Regions from separate parts of the Micromonospora sp. 067-2 genome, predicted to be linked through region 1. Evidence: riboswitches for the same ligand, from Rfam matches in the RefSeq annotation. Region 1 holds a riboswitch; the other holds the start of a gene.
The links. Region 1 has a riboswitch for thiamine pyrophosphate ahead of thiE (thiamine phosphate synthase). Riboswitches for the same ligand answer to the same signal wherever they lie in the genome.
Positions count from the first base shown of each region.

Region 2: another riboswitch for thiamine pyrophosphate. It lies ahead of ACLJN9_RS12335 (ECF transporter S component); the one in region 1 lies ahead of thiE (thiamine phosphate synthase).

Region 1 is NZ_JAJPWB010000015.1:17,540-20,929, forward strand. Features, by position in the region: gene thiS (sulfur carrier protein ThiS) at 1-193, opposite strand, end outside; gene thiO (glycine oxidase ThiO) at 184-1,350, opposite strand; gene thiE (thiamine phosphate synthase) at 1,344-1,970, opposite strand; TPP riboswitch at 1,965-2,073, opposite strand; gene ACLJN9_RS29790 (aldo/keto reductase) at 2,569-3,390, opposite strand, start outside.
Region 2 is NZ_JAJPWB010000004.1:550,756-554,145, reverse strand. Features, by position in the region: gene ACLJN9_RS12340 (ABC transporter ATP-binding protein) at 1-640, opposite strand, end outside; gene ACLJN9_RS12335 (ECF transporter S component) at 785-1,375, opposite strand; TPP riboswitch at 1,454-1,558, opposite strand; gene ACLJN9_RS12330 (alpha/beta fold hydrolase) at 1,665-2,495, shown strand; gene ACLJN9_RS12325 (aminoglycoside N(3)-acetyltransferase) at 2,522-3,328, shown strand; gene ACLJN9_RS12320 (sugar isomerase domain-containing protein) at 3,325-3,390, shown strand, end outside.

The DNA of each region.
Region 1 (3,390 bases):
CCTGGGCGGCGGTGAGCACCTCGACCCGGTCACCGTCGCGCAGCAGCGCGGCCGGCCAGCCGGTTCTGGGCACCACCTCGCCGTTGACCGCGACCGCCACCCCGCGCTGCTGAGGGGCGATGTCGCGGACCAGGTCGGCCACCGACGCGCCACCCGGGACAGTGCGCCCGGCTCCGTTCACCGTCAGCTCCATCGGTCCTCCTCCGTCGTCCGTCCAGGCCCGTCCACCCCGGCCGAGCCCGCACCGCCGAATCGTTCGGGGCCGAAGGGGGCGAGCAGCGGGTCGGGCACGCCTGTGGTCACCAGGTTGGCGATCAGGTCGGCGGTGACCGGGGTGAGCACGATGCCGTGCCGGTGGTGACCCGTGGCGGCCAGCACGTCCGGTCGGCCGGGCAGCGGCCCGAGGATGGGCGCGTTGTCGGGGGTGCCCGGGCGCAGGCCGGCAACCGCCTCCACCAGGTCGTACTCGGCCAGCTCGGGAAGCAGGTCGACCCCGGCCCGGAGCAGGCGCAGGACCGCGCCGGCGGTGACCGTGGTGTCGGACCGTTCCTCGACCGTCGCGCCGAGCACCACCTCCCCGTCAGACCGGGGCACCAGATAGACGGACTCGCCGTCGGCGTACCCCCGGATCACGTGCCGGAAGCCCGGCGCGACGCCGCCGGGCGCGCGCAGCCGGAGGATCTGGCCCTTCACGGGCCGCACCGGCAGACCGGTGAGGACCGCGGCGCCGCAGCCGGCGGCGACCACGGTGACCCGGGCGTCGACCTCGCCCAGATGCCGGACCGGCTGCGGCACGAGCACCGCGCCGGCCCGCCGGGCGGCCGTGCGCAGCGCCGGCACCAGCAGGCGGGGGTCGACCTGGTGGTCGGTGGGGGCGAGCGCCCCACCGCGCACCCGGGGGGCGAGCGCCGGCTCGCGGTCGCGCAGCTCGGTGGGGCGCAGCGGGGTCACCGGCAGCCCCAGACCCTGTTGGTACGCCCAGAGTCGGCGCGCCTCGGCCAGGTCGTCGCCGGTCAGCCCGACCATCAGGGTGCCCTCGGTCCGGTAGCCGAGCTCGGCGCCGGTCGCCTCGGTCAACTCCGCGGCGAACGCCGGCCAGCGGGCGGCGGACGCCAGCAGCAACCCGGTGAGCTGCCGTTCACCGAAGTACGCCTCGGCGACCGGGGAGAGCATGCCGGCGGCCACTGCCGAAGCGCCGGAGCCGGAGGCCGGATCGTGCACGACCACTCGCAGCCCGCGGGCGGCGCAGCGCCAGGCGACCGCGAGCCCGATCGGCCCCGCACCCACCACCGCCACATCCGGCCGGGCCCCTTCGTCGGATGGCGTCGACGCGGACCGGCCGGTCAGCACGTCAGCGCCCTCAGCAGTTCCGCGGTGACCCGGGCCGGGTCGGCGGCGGCGGAGACGGCGCCGACGACCGCCACTCCGTACGCGCCGGCGTCGCGCAGCGCCGGTACCCGGGCGGCGGTCACCCCGCCGATCGCGATGACCGGCACGTCGACGGCACCGCTGACGGCGCGTACCCCCGCCGGACCGATCGGGTCGGGTAGCCCGACCTTGGTGCTGGTGGCGTGGCACGGCCCGACGCCCAGGTAGCTGGCTCCGGCGGCGACCGCCTCGACCGCCGTCCCCGGCGCGCGGGCGGTGGCTCCCAGCACGCCGGTGGGGCCGAGCACCCGGCGGGCGGCGGCGACGGGCAGGTCGTCGGCGCCGACGTGCCCGCCGGCCGCGCCCACCGCCAACGCCACGTGCAGCCGGTCGTTGACCAGGCAGCTCGCCCCGTACGGCGTGCAGAGCGCCAGCACCCGGCGAGCCAGGTCGTACGCCTCGAGATCGGTGGCGGAGTCCTCGACCCGGACCTGCACCACCAGGTCCGCGCCGGCCGCCGTGAGGGCGGCCCGCACCACGCTGAGCGGATCCCGCCCGGGTCGGGTGTCGGTGATCAGATGCAGTCGTCCAAGGGACGGCACGGCAACTCTCCTCCCTGCGCCGGCATTACCCGGATCAGGTTCAACGGTCGGGGGCTTCAGCCCCCCTCTCAGCCCGGTACACCGGGCTCCCGTGGGTTACTTGCGTGCCACCGTACGACGCTTTCCCGGATCCGCCAAGGGCGGGGACACCGTTTTTCCGACGAACGTCCGAACTCGACAGCCGGGGCAGCGGGTGACCATGCCATCACGCGATGCTGTCCTGATGCCGTCCCGGCCCGGATCCCACGACAGGTGGGCCTCTTGCCCTTCCTCGGCAGCCGAGGCGCTCAGTGAGTCGCCGATGGAGACCCGCCTGCGGCTACTACTGCTCGACGCGGGACTGCCCCCGCCGACGGCGCAGCACGACGTGGAACGCCAGGCGCGTCCAACCGCGCCCGTGACAGCCGCCCTGTTCCACCCGACACGCCGCCACCGCACCCGCCGCCCCCCGGCGGCCGCCGCGCGAACCGCGACGCCGGCAGCATCGCGCCACGCGTGGAACACCACGGCTGTCATGACCCCGTCCGGACGTACCTGTTGTTCCACCCGTCACCGCGCCACGCCACCCGCGCCGGCACGAGCCGGGCGGGGTGGCGGGTCAGAGGATGGCGCGTAGTGCGGCCAGGTCGTCGTCGGTGGGCTCCCAGGTGCCGGCTGCGGCGTTGGCGTGCACCTGCTCGGGCGTGGTGGCGCCGGCGATCACCGAGGTCACCGCCGGTTGGGCGGCCAGCCCGCCGATCGCCACCTGGAGCACGCTCAGCCCCCGCTCGGCCGCGTACGCCTCGATCGCCTCGATGGTGTCCCAGTCGGCCGCGGCGAGCCGTTCCGCGTACCGGCCACCGCCGGAGAGCCGGCTGCCGGCGGGCGGCTGCCCGTCACGCTTGTACTTGCCGGTGAGCAGGCCGTTGGCGAGCGGGAAGAACGGCAGCATGCCGAGCCCGAACCGCTCGCAGGCCGGGATCACCTCGGTCTCGACGGACCGCTCCAGCAACGAGTAGTGGTTCTGCGCGGAGATGAAGCGGGCCCGACCGTTGGACGAGGCGACCCAGTCCGCGTCGGCGATCTGCCAGCCGGCGAAGTTGGAGTTGCCCAGGTAGCGCACCTTGCCGTCGCGGACCAGGTCGTCCAGGGCGGCGAGCGTCTCGTCGATCGGGGTGCCCGGGTCGGGCTCGTGCATCTGGTAGAGGTCGATGTGGTCGGTGCCGAGCCGGCGCAGCGACGCCTCGACCGCGCGGGCGATGTAGCGCCGCGAGCCCCGGGCACCGAAGTCCGGACCGTTTGCCCCGTTCATGTCCATGCCGAACTTGGTGGCCACCACCACGTCGTCCCGGCGGCCCTTGAGCGCCTGCCCGAGCAGTTCCTCGGAACCGCCCTGCGGCTCGCCGTAGATGTCGGCGGTGTCGAACAGGGTGATCCCGGC
Region 2 (3,390 bases), on a different contig from region 1:
CGCCGGGCTCCAGGACGACGACGCGGTCGACCAGCGGCAGTGCCTCGGCTACCCGGTGTTCGACGAGGATGAGCGTGGTGTCGGTGTCCAGCGCGCCGGCCACCGCTCGGCGGACCAGATCGGCGCCGGCCGGGTCCAGGTTGGCGGTCGGCTCGTCGAGCAGCAGCAGGCCGGGGCGCAGCGCCAGCGCGCCGGCCAGCGCGAGACGTTGCTGCTCCCCGCCGGAGAGCGCGGCGGTGCTCCGGTCCCGGGAGTACGGAAAACCGACCCGACGTAGCGCCTCGTCCACCCGGGGCCAGATCTCGCCGGCCGGTACCCCCCGGTTCTCCAGCCCGAACGCGACGTCGTCACCGCAGCGGGCCATCACCAGCTGGGTCTCCGGGTCCTGGAAGACGATGCCGACCCGTTCCCGCCCCTTGCGCGGGTCGAGCCCGTCGATCTCGACGGTGCCCTCCTGCTCGCCGGAGTCCTCGGGCAGCAGCCCGGCCACGGCACTGAGCAGGGTGCTCTTGCCGGCGCCGGAGGGCCCGAGCAGCAGCAACCGCTCGCCGGCCTCGACCCGCAGGTCGACCCCGCGCACCGCCCAGCGTTTCCGCCCGGCGTGCCGCCACCCGAACCCCCGCAGCGATACCCCGCTCACCCCACACCCCCAGCCGTCCGTCCCCTGCCCTGCCCCGTTCCCTGCCCCGGCCCCGCCGATCGATCATGAGGTTGGCGGGGGTTCCAGAGATCCATTCCACCGCCAACCTCATGATCAACGAGGGTGGGCGCGGCGCGGCGCGGGTCAGATGGGGGCGCGGTCGCGGGCTACCGGGAAGCGGTCCAGGACGCCGGTGTTGGCCAGGGCGCGGGTGAGCAGCCAGCCGCCGACGCCGGCGATGACCGTGGCGCTGACGACGGTCAGCAGCGCGTACGGGATCCGGTAGTCGCCGAGCGCGTAGTCGGCGTTCCAGACGAAGAAGTCGAACAGGGCGGCGCTCACGCCGGTCAGCGCACCGGCCAGCACCGCGGTCGGCAGCCGGAACGAGCGGTACCGGAAGGCGGCGAAGGCCAGCTCGGCGCCGATACCCTGCACGATGCCCTGCGGGATCACCGTGCCGGCCCACTGGCTACCCAGCAGCGCGGAGAGGACCGCGGCCACCGTCTCGCAGTAGAGCGCTGCGCCGGGCTTGCGGATGACGAGGCCGCCGAGCACGGCCGGCATCAGCCAGACGCCGTAGAGCAGGGTCTGCGCCGGCGGGAAGAAGGCGAACGCCCCCTCGGTGGCGCTCCAGACCAGGCCCCAGGCCCAGAAGATGACGCCGAAGGCGACGGCGATCACCGAGGCGACCACGATGTCGACGGTACGCCAGCGATTGGTGTCGCTGTGATTCATGTCGATGCTCCCAGTTCAGGAAAGAGAACCAGGAGAAGACGCACGCCGCGCGTCCGGTGGCACCGGACCCACGGCGCGGCTGGAGGTCGACCGAACTCCCTGCGCTGGCATTACCCAGATCAGGTTCGAGGGTCTGCGGGCGTGCCCGCACTCTCAGCGCTGTGCGCTCCCCTGTCGGATATGAAGTTGTCTCGCTGACGCTAGCACCGACGAGGGGTGCCGGCCCAGCAGGGCGACCGTCACCTCCGCGTACGGCCCGACCTCCGCGCGGCTGGGTAGGCTCACGATCATGCGGATCGACGCGCGAGGTCTCACGTTCGAGGTGCACACCGGTGGTCCGTCGGGCGGCGCGCCCGTCCTGCTGCTGCACGGCTTCCCCCAACACTCCGGCGAGTGGGACGAGGTCGCCCCGGTGCTGCACGCCGCCGGGCTGCGCACGTACGCGCTGGACCAGCGGGGCTACTCGCCGGGCGCCCGAACGGCGGCGGTCGCCGACTACCGGATACCCGAGCTGGTCGCCGACGTGGTGGCCGTACTCGACGCACTGGGTTTGGACGCCGTCCACCTGGTCGGCCACGACTGGGGCGCCATCGTGGCCTGGGCGGTGGCCGCCCGGCACCCCGAGCGGGTCCGTACGCTGACGGCGGTGTCCGTGCCCCATCCGGCGGCCATGGCGCACGCTCTGGCCACCGACGGCCAGCAGAAGGCCCGCTCGTCGTACATCGCGCTGTTCCGCAAACCGGACAAGGCGGAAAAGGTGCTGCTGGCGTTGAACGCGACCGCGCTGCGCAAACTGCTCGGCGGGGTGGGCGACGCGTCGCGGGTGAACCGTTACGCCGACCCGATGCGCGAGCCGGGAGCCCTCACCGCCGCACTGAACTGGTACCGGGCGATGTCCCGCGCCGACCTGGCCGGCGTCGGCCCGGTCGCCGTACCCACCACGTACGTGTGGAGCGACCGCGACATCGCCATCGGCCGAACCGCCGCCGAGGCGTGCGCCGCGAACGTCACCGGGGATTACCGCCTCATCGAGCTGCGCGGGGTGAGTCACTGGATCCCGGACGCCGCGCCAGGCCCGCTGGCCGAGGCGATCCTGGCCCGGGTCGCCGGCTCGGCCTGAGCCGCGTCGGGCAGGGAGGGGCCACCGTGACGACGGACGCCAGCGCGCCGGGCACCCGGCGGGCGCTCGCCGCACAGCTGCGACTGCTGGGCGTACGCCCCGGCGGGACGCTGCTGGTGCACGCGGCGTTGCGTCCGCTGGGCTTCGTGTGCGGCGGGCCGCAGGCGGTGGCGCTCGCGCTGCGGGACGCTGTCGGGCCGGACGGCACGATCGTGGTGCCCACCCACACGCCGGACAACAGCGACCCCGCCCAGTGGCGCAACCCGCCGGTGCCGGTGGACTGGTGGCCGCTGATCCGTGCCGAGATGCCGGGCTTCGACCCGGCGGTCACACCGAGTCGGTACATGGGTGTGCTCGCCGAGACGGTCCGCTGCTGGCCCGGAGCGCTGCGCAGCTCGCATCCGCAGGTGTCGTTCGCCGCGCTCGGGCCGGCAGCCGAGCAGGTGGTGGCCGGCCACGCCCGGGTCGACATGCTCGGTGAGGGCTCGCCACTGGCCCGGCTCTACGAGCTGGACGCCGACGTGCTGCTGCTCGGTGTGGGCCACGGCGTGAACACGTCCCTGCACCTGGCCGAGTACCGCCGGTCGGCTCCGCCCCGGGAGCAGGTGGGCGCTGCGGTGCGCACCGCCGACGGCGGCCGCGAGTGGGTGTGGTGGCAGGAGGTACGGCTCGACGAGACCGACTTCGGCGTGTTGGGCCTGGACCTGGAGGCCACCGGGGCGGTCCGTGTCGGACCGGTCGGCGCAGGGACGGGCAGGTTGATGCGCCAGCGGGCCGCGGTCGACTTCGCCGTGCAGTGGCTGGCCCGCAGCCGGACGACGGAGGACACATGACGGTGAGCGCCGAGGACTACCTGGCCGTGGTGACCGCGACGATCGGCCGGGTGGCGGCCAGC